One region of the Arthrobacter sp. BK1 genome, then DNA from elsewhere that is predicted to be linked to it. Evidence: riboswitches for the same ligand, from Rfam matches in the RefSeq annotation. Region 1 holds a riboswitch; each other region holds the start of a gene.
What was found. Region 1 has a riboswitch for thiamine pyrophosphate ahead of thiC (phosphomethylpyrimidine synthase ThiC). Riboswitches for the same ligand answer to the same signal wherever they lie in the genome.
Positions count from the first base shown of each region.

Region 2: linked by a shared signal. The riboswitch ahead of thiO (glycine oxidase ThiO) and the one ahead of thiC (phosphomethylpyrimidine synthase ThiC) in region 1 are both predicted to bind thiamine pyrophosphate.
Region 3: linked by a shared signal. The riboswitch ahead of AC1MCA_RS11725 (ECF transporter S component) and the one ahead of thiC (phosphomethylpyrimidine synthase ThiC) in region 1 are both predicted to bind thiamine pyrophosphate.

Region 1 covers NZ_CM155263.1:4,038,813-4,041,004, forward strand. Annotated here, with positions in the region: gene thiC (phosphomethylpyrimidine synthase ThiC) at 1-875, opposite strand, end outside; TPP riboswitch at 870-977, opposite strand; gene AC1MCA_RS18455 (VOC family protein) at 1,120-1,995, shown strand; gene AC1MCA_RS18460 (hypothetical protein) at 2,115-2,192, shown strand, end outside.
Region 2 covers NZ_CM155263.1:3,686,115-3,688,306, reverse strand. Annotated here, with positions in the region: gene thiO (glycine oxidase ThiO) at 1-756, opposite strand, end outside; TPP riboswitch at 751-871, opposite strand; gene thiE (thiamine phosphate synthase) at 899-1,645, shown strand; gene AC1MCA_RS16895 (RNB domain-containing ribonuclease) at 1,724-2,192, shown strand, end outside.
Region 3 covers NZ_CM155263.1:2,588,431-2,590,622, reverse strand. Annotated here, with positions in the region: gene AC1MCA_RS11730 (ABC transporter ATP-binding protein) at 1-630, opposite strand, end outside; gene AC1MCA_RS11725 (ECF transporter S component) at 630-1,283, opposite strand; TPP riboswitch at 1,351-1,493, opposite strand; gene AC1MCA_RS11720 (heme-degrading domain-containing protein) at 1,551-2,096, shown strand.

The DNA of each region.
Region 1 (2,192 bases):
CCGGCGTGGATGGTCATATAGTCCACGCCTTGTTCGCACTGCTCTATGACGGTGTCCCGGAAGATTTCCCAGGTCAGTGCGTTGGCTTCGCCGTTGACCTTCTCCAGGGCCTGGTAGATGGGTACGGTACCGATCGGCACAGGTGCGTTGCGGATGATCCACTCGCGGGTTGTGTGGATGTCCTCTCCGGTGGACAGGTCCATCACCGTGTCCGCACCCCACCGGGTGGCCCACTGCAGCTTGTCCACCTCGGCCGCGATGGAACTTGTCACGGCCGAGTTGCCGATGTTCGCATTGATTTTCACGAGGAAAGCCTTGCCAATGATCATCGGCTCGGATTCGGGGTGGTTGATATTGCTGGGGATGATGGCACGTCCTGCCGCCACCTCGCTCCGCACCAGCTCCACGTCGCAGTTCTCCCGCAACGCAACAAACCTCATCTCAGGAGTGATGATGCCCTGCCTGGCGTAGTGCATCTGGGTCACCGTCCTGCCTTCGACGGCGCGGCGGGGCACCGGCCGCGGTCCTTTCCACTCCGAGGAAGCAGCACCCCGGCGGACGGCCGAGCGGCCGTCGTCGAGCAGGTTCCGCTTTCTGCCGGAATAGGGCTCCGTGTCACTCCGCCCCTCAATCCACGAGGAGCGGAAGGGCTGCAGGCCGACGACGGGATCGCTGCCGGGGCCCGCGGTGCGGTACACCTGCAGAGGGGCGTTGGCTTCGCCGTTGGGGGAGGGCTCCAGGGCGATCTCGGTGACGGGGACCCGGATGCCGTTGTCAGGATCCTCGAGGTACGCCATGGAATGGGACTTCAGTGACTCGGTGTTGGTGATTGCCTCGGCGTGGACAGGGCTGTGCTGTGTTTCGGTGGTGCTCAAGGGATACTCACTTCCTTCGCCGGCATTACCCGGACAGGTTCAACGGTCGCAGGCAGCGTCAGCCTGATCTCAGCCCATGCTTGGGCCCCCGTGTGGTCGTAGAAGAAGCTACCACAGCAGGGGCTTACCTGGCTGAGTCGTCGATAGGGAAAAAGCAGCCCCTCTTGAATTAAATTGAAGCTTCAAGTAAATTGTCATTATGACGGCCTTCGAACCCGAAGACCACGGGACCCGGGAGTTTTCAATGACTGCAGAAGCAACCAGCCAGGATCTCCTTCCTGCCGATCTCACCATGGGCACCGTGATGCTCAAGGTGGGCGACATGAAGCTGATGACGGACTACTACCAGCGCGCCCTTGGGCTGGAGGTCGTCGCCGAGCAGGACGGCGGTGTCTACCTGGGCCGGCTGCAGCTGCCCCTGGTCCACCTTGCGGCTGCCCCCTCATTGAATCTTCCCGGCAGGGGCGAGGCGGGGCTCTTCCACACTGCGCTTCTCTTCGAGACCCGCGCCGCGCTGGCCGCCACCGTGGCAACCACCGCCCAGTATGAACCGCGGTCCTTCACCGGCAGCGCCGACCACCTGGTCAGCGAAGCTTTCTACTTCAATGACCCCGAAGGCAACGGCATCGAACTCTACTGGGACCGTCCCCGGGAAAACTGGTCCTGGGAGGGCACCGATGTGGTCATGGACAGCCTTGCCCTGCCGCCGCAGCGCTATCTTGAGCAGCATCTGACCCAGGAGTCCCTGGAAGGCCAGCAGGGTGCCGGGGCCGGCGTCGGCCATATCCACCTCCAAGTGGGCGATGTCCACTCCGCCCACCAGTTCTATGTGGAAACGCTTGGTTTCGAAAAGACCGCGGGCTGGCACGGGCAGGCACTGTTTGTCTCTGCCGGCCGGTACCACCACCACATGGCCATGAACGTGTGGAACAGCCGCGGAGCGGGGCCCCGCAAGGACACCCTGGGGTTGGGTGAGGTGCTGATCGAAGTGCCGTCAGGGGACGACGTCGGAGCGCTCGCCGACCGTCTGAAGGTGGCGGGCGTTGCCTCTCACCACACGGGAGCTGAACTGCGCTTCGAGGACCCTTGGCGCAACAGCATCCGCGTCGCCGTGCGCTGAGTTCAGGACCGGCCCGGAGTGTGGCCGGCCATGTACTAGGCTGAATCCGAACGGCCGGGGCGGCACCATAACGCTGCCCAACACAGTGCCGCACCGTCGACGGAATGAGGGCTGTTCCCATGGGCTTCACTGAAATCTTTGTTGCCACCCACGACGCCGCGCTCAAGCGCGCCCAGGTCCTCGATGCCGGAGGGTCG
Region 2 (2,192 bases), 350 kb from region 1:
CCGCAGGATGTCGCCATGAACAGGCCGGAGGGGAAGGTGCAGGCCTTCCGGCAGGCCCTCAAGAGCGGCCGCCTGCAATCCGTTGGCCACAATGGTCTCGCGGGCACGGATGGTTCCTCCGCGGGCCAGCCTCACCCCGGTGACGCGGCCGTCTGCCCAGAGGATCGCCGTGGCCCGGTCCGCCACGGCGAATCCTCCGGCGGCCCCGTCAACAGCGCTTCCTGCGCCTGGCTCATGGGTGGCCAGCAGCTCCCGCAGGGACGCCACCAGCTTCCGGGGATCCACCTGGTGGTCCGCGGCAATTTCCAAAGCGCAGGAGATGGCCGGACTGAGGAGGCTCTCCTTGGCCCTCGCCCCGCGGATGGTGAGGGGTTCAACCAGGAGGCCGTTGGCCTGCTGCACTGTACGCAGGTCCATCAGGGCCCGGCGGTCTGCAGCGTCCGCGCCGACGGCGAGGGTCGGCGTCGTCAGGTAGCCGGGGTCCGGGGCTCCCGCCGCCGCAAGGGCGGCCGCAAAAGCCGGCCACAGGCTGGACGCCTCGAGCATCAGTTCGAGGAGATTTTCCTCCTGGTAGTGGAGTTCACTGACCGGGGCGAGCATACCGGCCGCCGCCCAGCTGGCGCCCTGCCCCGGGGCGTCGTCGATCACGGCCACAGAGCGGCCCGAGCGCCTCGCTTCCCAGGCAATGCAATGGCCGACGACTCCACCGCCGATCACCGCCACGTCAGCATGGATTGTCTGCTCAGCGTGAAGCATCAAGGGGTTCCTTCCCTACGCCGGTACTAGCCGGATCAGGTCAAGCGGTCGGCTCTGATGCCCTCTCAGCCCGGCAGCTTTATGACGGCTGCTACGGGCTCCCGCAGTACCCGCCCAGTTTAGGGGAATTAGGCTGGCTTCCATGAACGTGACTTCCGCACCCTCTTCCAGCACATCCGCCGCCGGCTCCACACCGGATCCCGCCAGCGGCCTCCCCGTCAGTGCCAGGCTCTACCTCTGCACCGATGCACGCCGGGACCGCGGGGACTTTGGCGAGTTCGTCGAAGCGGCGTTTGCCGGCGGCGTGGACATCATCCAGCTCCGCGACAAGGGGATCGAGGCGGCCGAGGAACTGGAACTTTTGGCGGTGCTCCGGGCGGCAGCCGAACGCCACGGGCGGCTGTGGGCGGTCAATGACCGAGCGGACATTGCGCTGCTTTCGGGCGCGCCGGTCTTCCACATCGGGCAGCAGGATCTGCCGGTGGCATCGGCCCGCTCGCTGCTTGGTGCGAACGGGCTGATCGGGCTTTCCACGCACACCACGGAACAGGTGGAGGGCGCGCTCCGGCTCTCGTCCGCCCTGTCCACGCCCGACGGCGGCCTGGACTATTTCTGTGTCGGTCCGGTGTGGGCCACACCCACCAAGCCCGGGCGGGCCGCCGTCGGCCTTGACCTGGTGCGGTACGCCGCCGAGGCGGTACGGGCGGCCGGCGGCGAGCAGGCCACCGTACCGTGGTTCGCAATCGGTGGAATCGATCTGGACAACGTCGAACAGGTGGTGGCCGCCGGGGCCGGCAGGATTGTGGTGGTGCGTGCCATCACGGAGGCTTCCGATCCAGCGGCAGCGGCCGCAGCGCTCCTGGCAGCCCTGGACGGGGGTGCCGTCTGATACCGGCGGCCTGAAAACCCAGCCGCCGGCCGGGCCAAGGCGTGCACGATCCGCGAAAATCGGGTTAGTCTGATTTTTGTGTCACATCATCGTTTGGCTCCCTACGTCCGCGAACACACCAACGCCCTGGAAGCGGCTCTGAGTGCACTTCGGACTGAGCTGGAGCTGCCGGGACCCTACCCGGAGGAGGCGGTCCGGGACGCCGAGGCCGCCGTCGCCTCACACGAACTGCCTGAAGCGGACCTGACACACATCGAGTTCCTCACCGTCGATCCGGCATCGTCCACGGATCTTGACCAGGCGCTGTTCATTGAGCGTGACGACGCCGGATACCGCGTCCTGTACGCCATCGCCGACGTGCCGTCCTTCGTCCGCCCCGGAGGCGGCCTCGACGCAGAGACCCGCCGGCGTGGCCAGACGTTCTACGCTCCCGACGGCCGCATCCCGCTGCACCCGGAGGTCATCAGCGAGGGAGCCGGGAGCCTGCTTGCCGGCCAGCTTTGCTCCGCCTTCGTCTGGGAGTTCGAACTGGATGACGCCGCCCAGG
Region 3 (2,192 bases), 1.5 Mb from region 1:
CACGGCGTCACGGACTTCGAGCACCCCGGCGGGATCGAGGTTGGCCGTCGGTTCGTCGAGCAGGATCAGCCCGGGCCGCATCGCCAAAATGCCGGCGAGCGCCAAGCGCTGCTTCTGCCCGCCGGACAGGGCCGACGTCGGGTGGTCCAGCGGAAGCCGCGTGGCACCACGCCGTGCGGCACCTTCCTCGCCGTCGGCACTTCGCAGCCCGACGTCGTCGAGCGCTTCATGGACCCGCCGCCAGATCTCGTCCCGCGGAACGGCCAGGTTTTCGGCGCCGAAGGCGACGTCGTCGCCGAGGCGCGAGAGGACCACCTGGGTTTCCGGGTCCTGCTGCATCAGCCCGGATCGTCCGCGCTGCCCGCGGGGGGCAGCGCCGTCGATCAGGAGCGAACCGGTCTCATCGGCGTCGTCCCCTTCATCCCCCAGCACCCCGGCCAGTGCGTGCAGCAGCGTGGATTTGCCCGCGCCGGAAGGGCCCAGCAGGAGCACCCGCTCGCCCGGAGCGATGTCGAGGTCGAGCCCCTGGACTGCAGGGGCTGACCTGCCGGAGTGGCGCCAGCCCCAACCGCGCGCGGTCACCGCGGCGGGGCGCACCAGTGCCGCGGTGCCGGCGTCGGAAGCGGTCATCAGCTGAAGACAGGCTCCGAAGCTGCCTTTCGTGAGGCGAAGGAGCTGAGCACGCCGGTCCGGGCCAGGCCGCGGGTGGCGATCCAGGACAGCGCGCCCGCAATCACGGCGCCGGAGATAGTGCAGAACAGGATGTAGGCGAGCTTGTCACCGGGTTCGTAGGCGATGTTCCAGCCCCACGGGAGGAAGGAGTCGTTCAGGCCGCAGAACAGACCCGCGCCGGCGCCGGCCAGCAACGCGACGATCAGGTTGTACTTCTGGTGCAGGAACGAGCCGAACCTGAACTTGCCGTACACCAGCAGGAAGAACACCAACTCGGCGCCCAGGCCCTGGAGGAGTCCGGAGATCAGCACCGTGGCGCCGTACTGGGAGCCCATGATGAGTTCGCCGGTGGCGGCGACGGTTTCGCAGAAGATCGCCGCGCCCGGCTTGCGGATGATAAGCATGCCCAGCACCGCGGGGATCATCCAGCCGCCGGCCAGCAGGCCTGTCAGCGGGGGGTAAACGGCGTTCATCGGCGCGGACACAATGCCGGCGCCCTGTGACCATGCCCAGAAAATCACGCCGCCGGCGATCGCGATAAGCGCGGCCACCACAATGTCCACGACGCGCCAGGTGTTGCCGGTCTTCTTATTCAATGCTGCAGTGCTCATATGTGGTCCTCCTGAGGAACAGGAGGGGAAAGTGCACCCGGCCCGCGGCGTTGCCGCCGTCGCCGGACACTTCGAGAACTCGACTCCCTTGCGCCGGTACTAACCGGATCAGGTTCGAGGGTCTGCGGCTGTCCGCACTCTCAGCGCCCACCCTTGGTTTCCCTGGCAATGCCAGTGATGCCCGACGGCGGCGCTCCCCTGTCGTAAATAAATCTGCCCTGTTGGGCGTGGTCCAGTTTACACCGCCGGGCCGGTAGATTGTGGGCCATGACCTCTGACTCCTCGTCCGTGACAGCCTTTGATCCCGACTCCGCCGAGGACCAGCCCCGCGCCGCCCTCGAGGCACTGATAGCGCGGATCGATAGTGAGATCTCCGAGCTGCAGTTCCCGCGTTTCACCAAGGATGACTCCCTCAACCTGGGGCTCCTGCTGGTGGAGCTGGGGAAGAGCCGGAAGCTGACCATCGCCATCGACATCACCAAGGCTGACCAGGTCCTGTTCCATGTGGCGCTGGACGGAGCCACGCCGGACAACGAGCACTGGATACGCGCGAAGCAGCGCACCGCCGCACGGTATGAGATTCCCTCATTACTCGTCGGGCTGCGCGGCCGGCTGGGTGGCGGGCGGCTCGAGGACCAGGGCTGGTACGACGAGTCCACGTACGCGGCCCACGGCGGTTCCTTCCCCGTCTACGTCGCCGGGGTGGGTGCCGTGGCCACCGTGACGGTTTCGGGCCTGCCCCAGCAGGAGGACCACGATCTTGTGGTGGAGGCGCTGCGGGAGATCCTGGCGTCCATGCGAACCGGGAGCTGAGGGCTCCGGCAGCTGTGGGCTCAGGGAGCTGAGCGGCCCCGTTCTCTGAGGGCTCTGGCAGCTGAGGGGCGCCGGGCACGCGGATGCGGCTAGGCT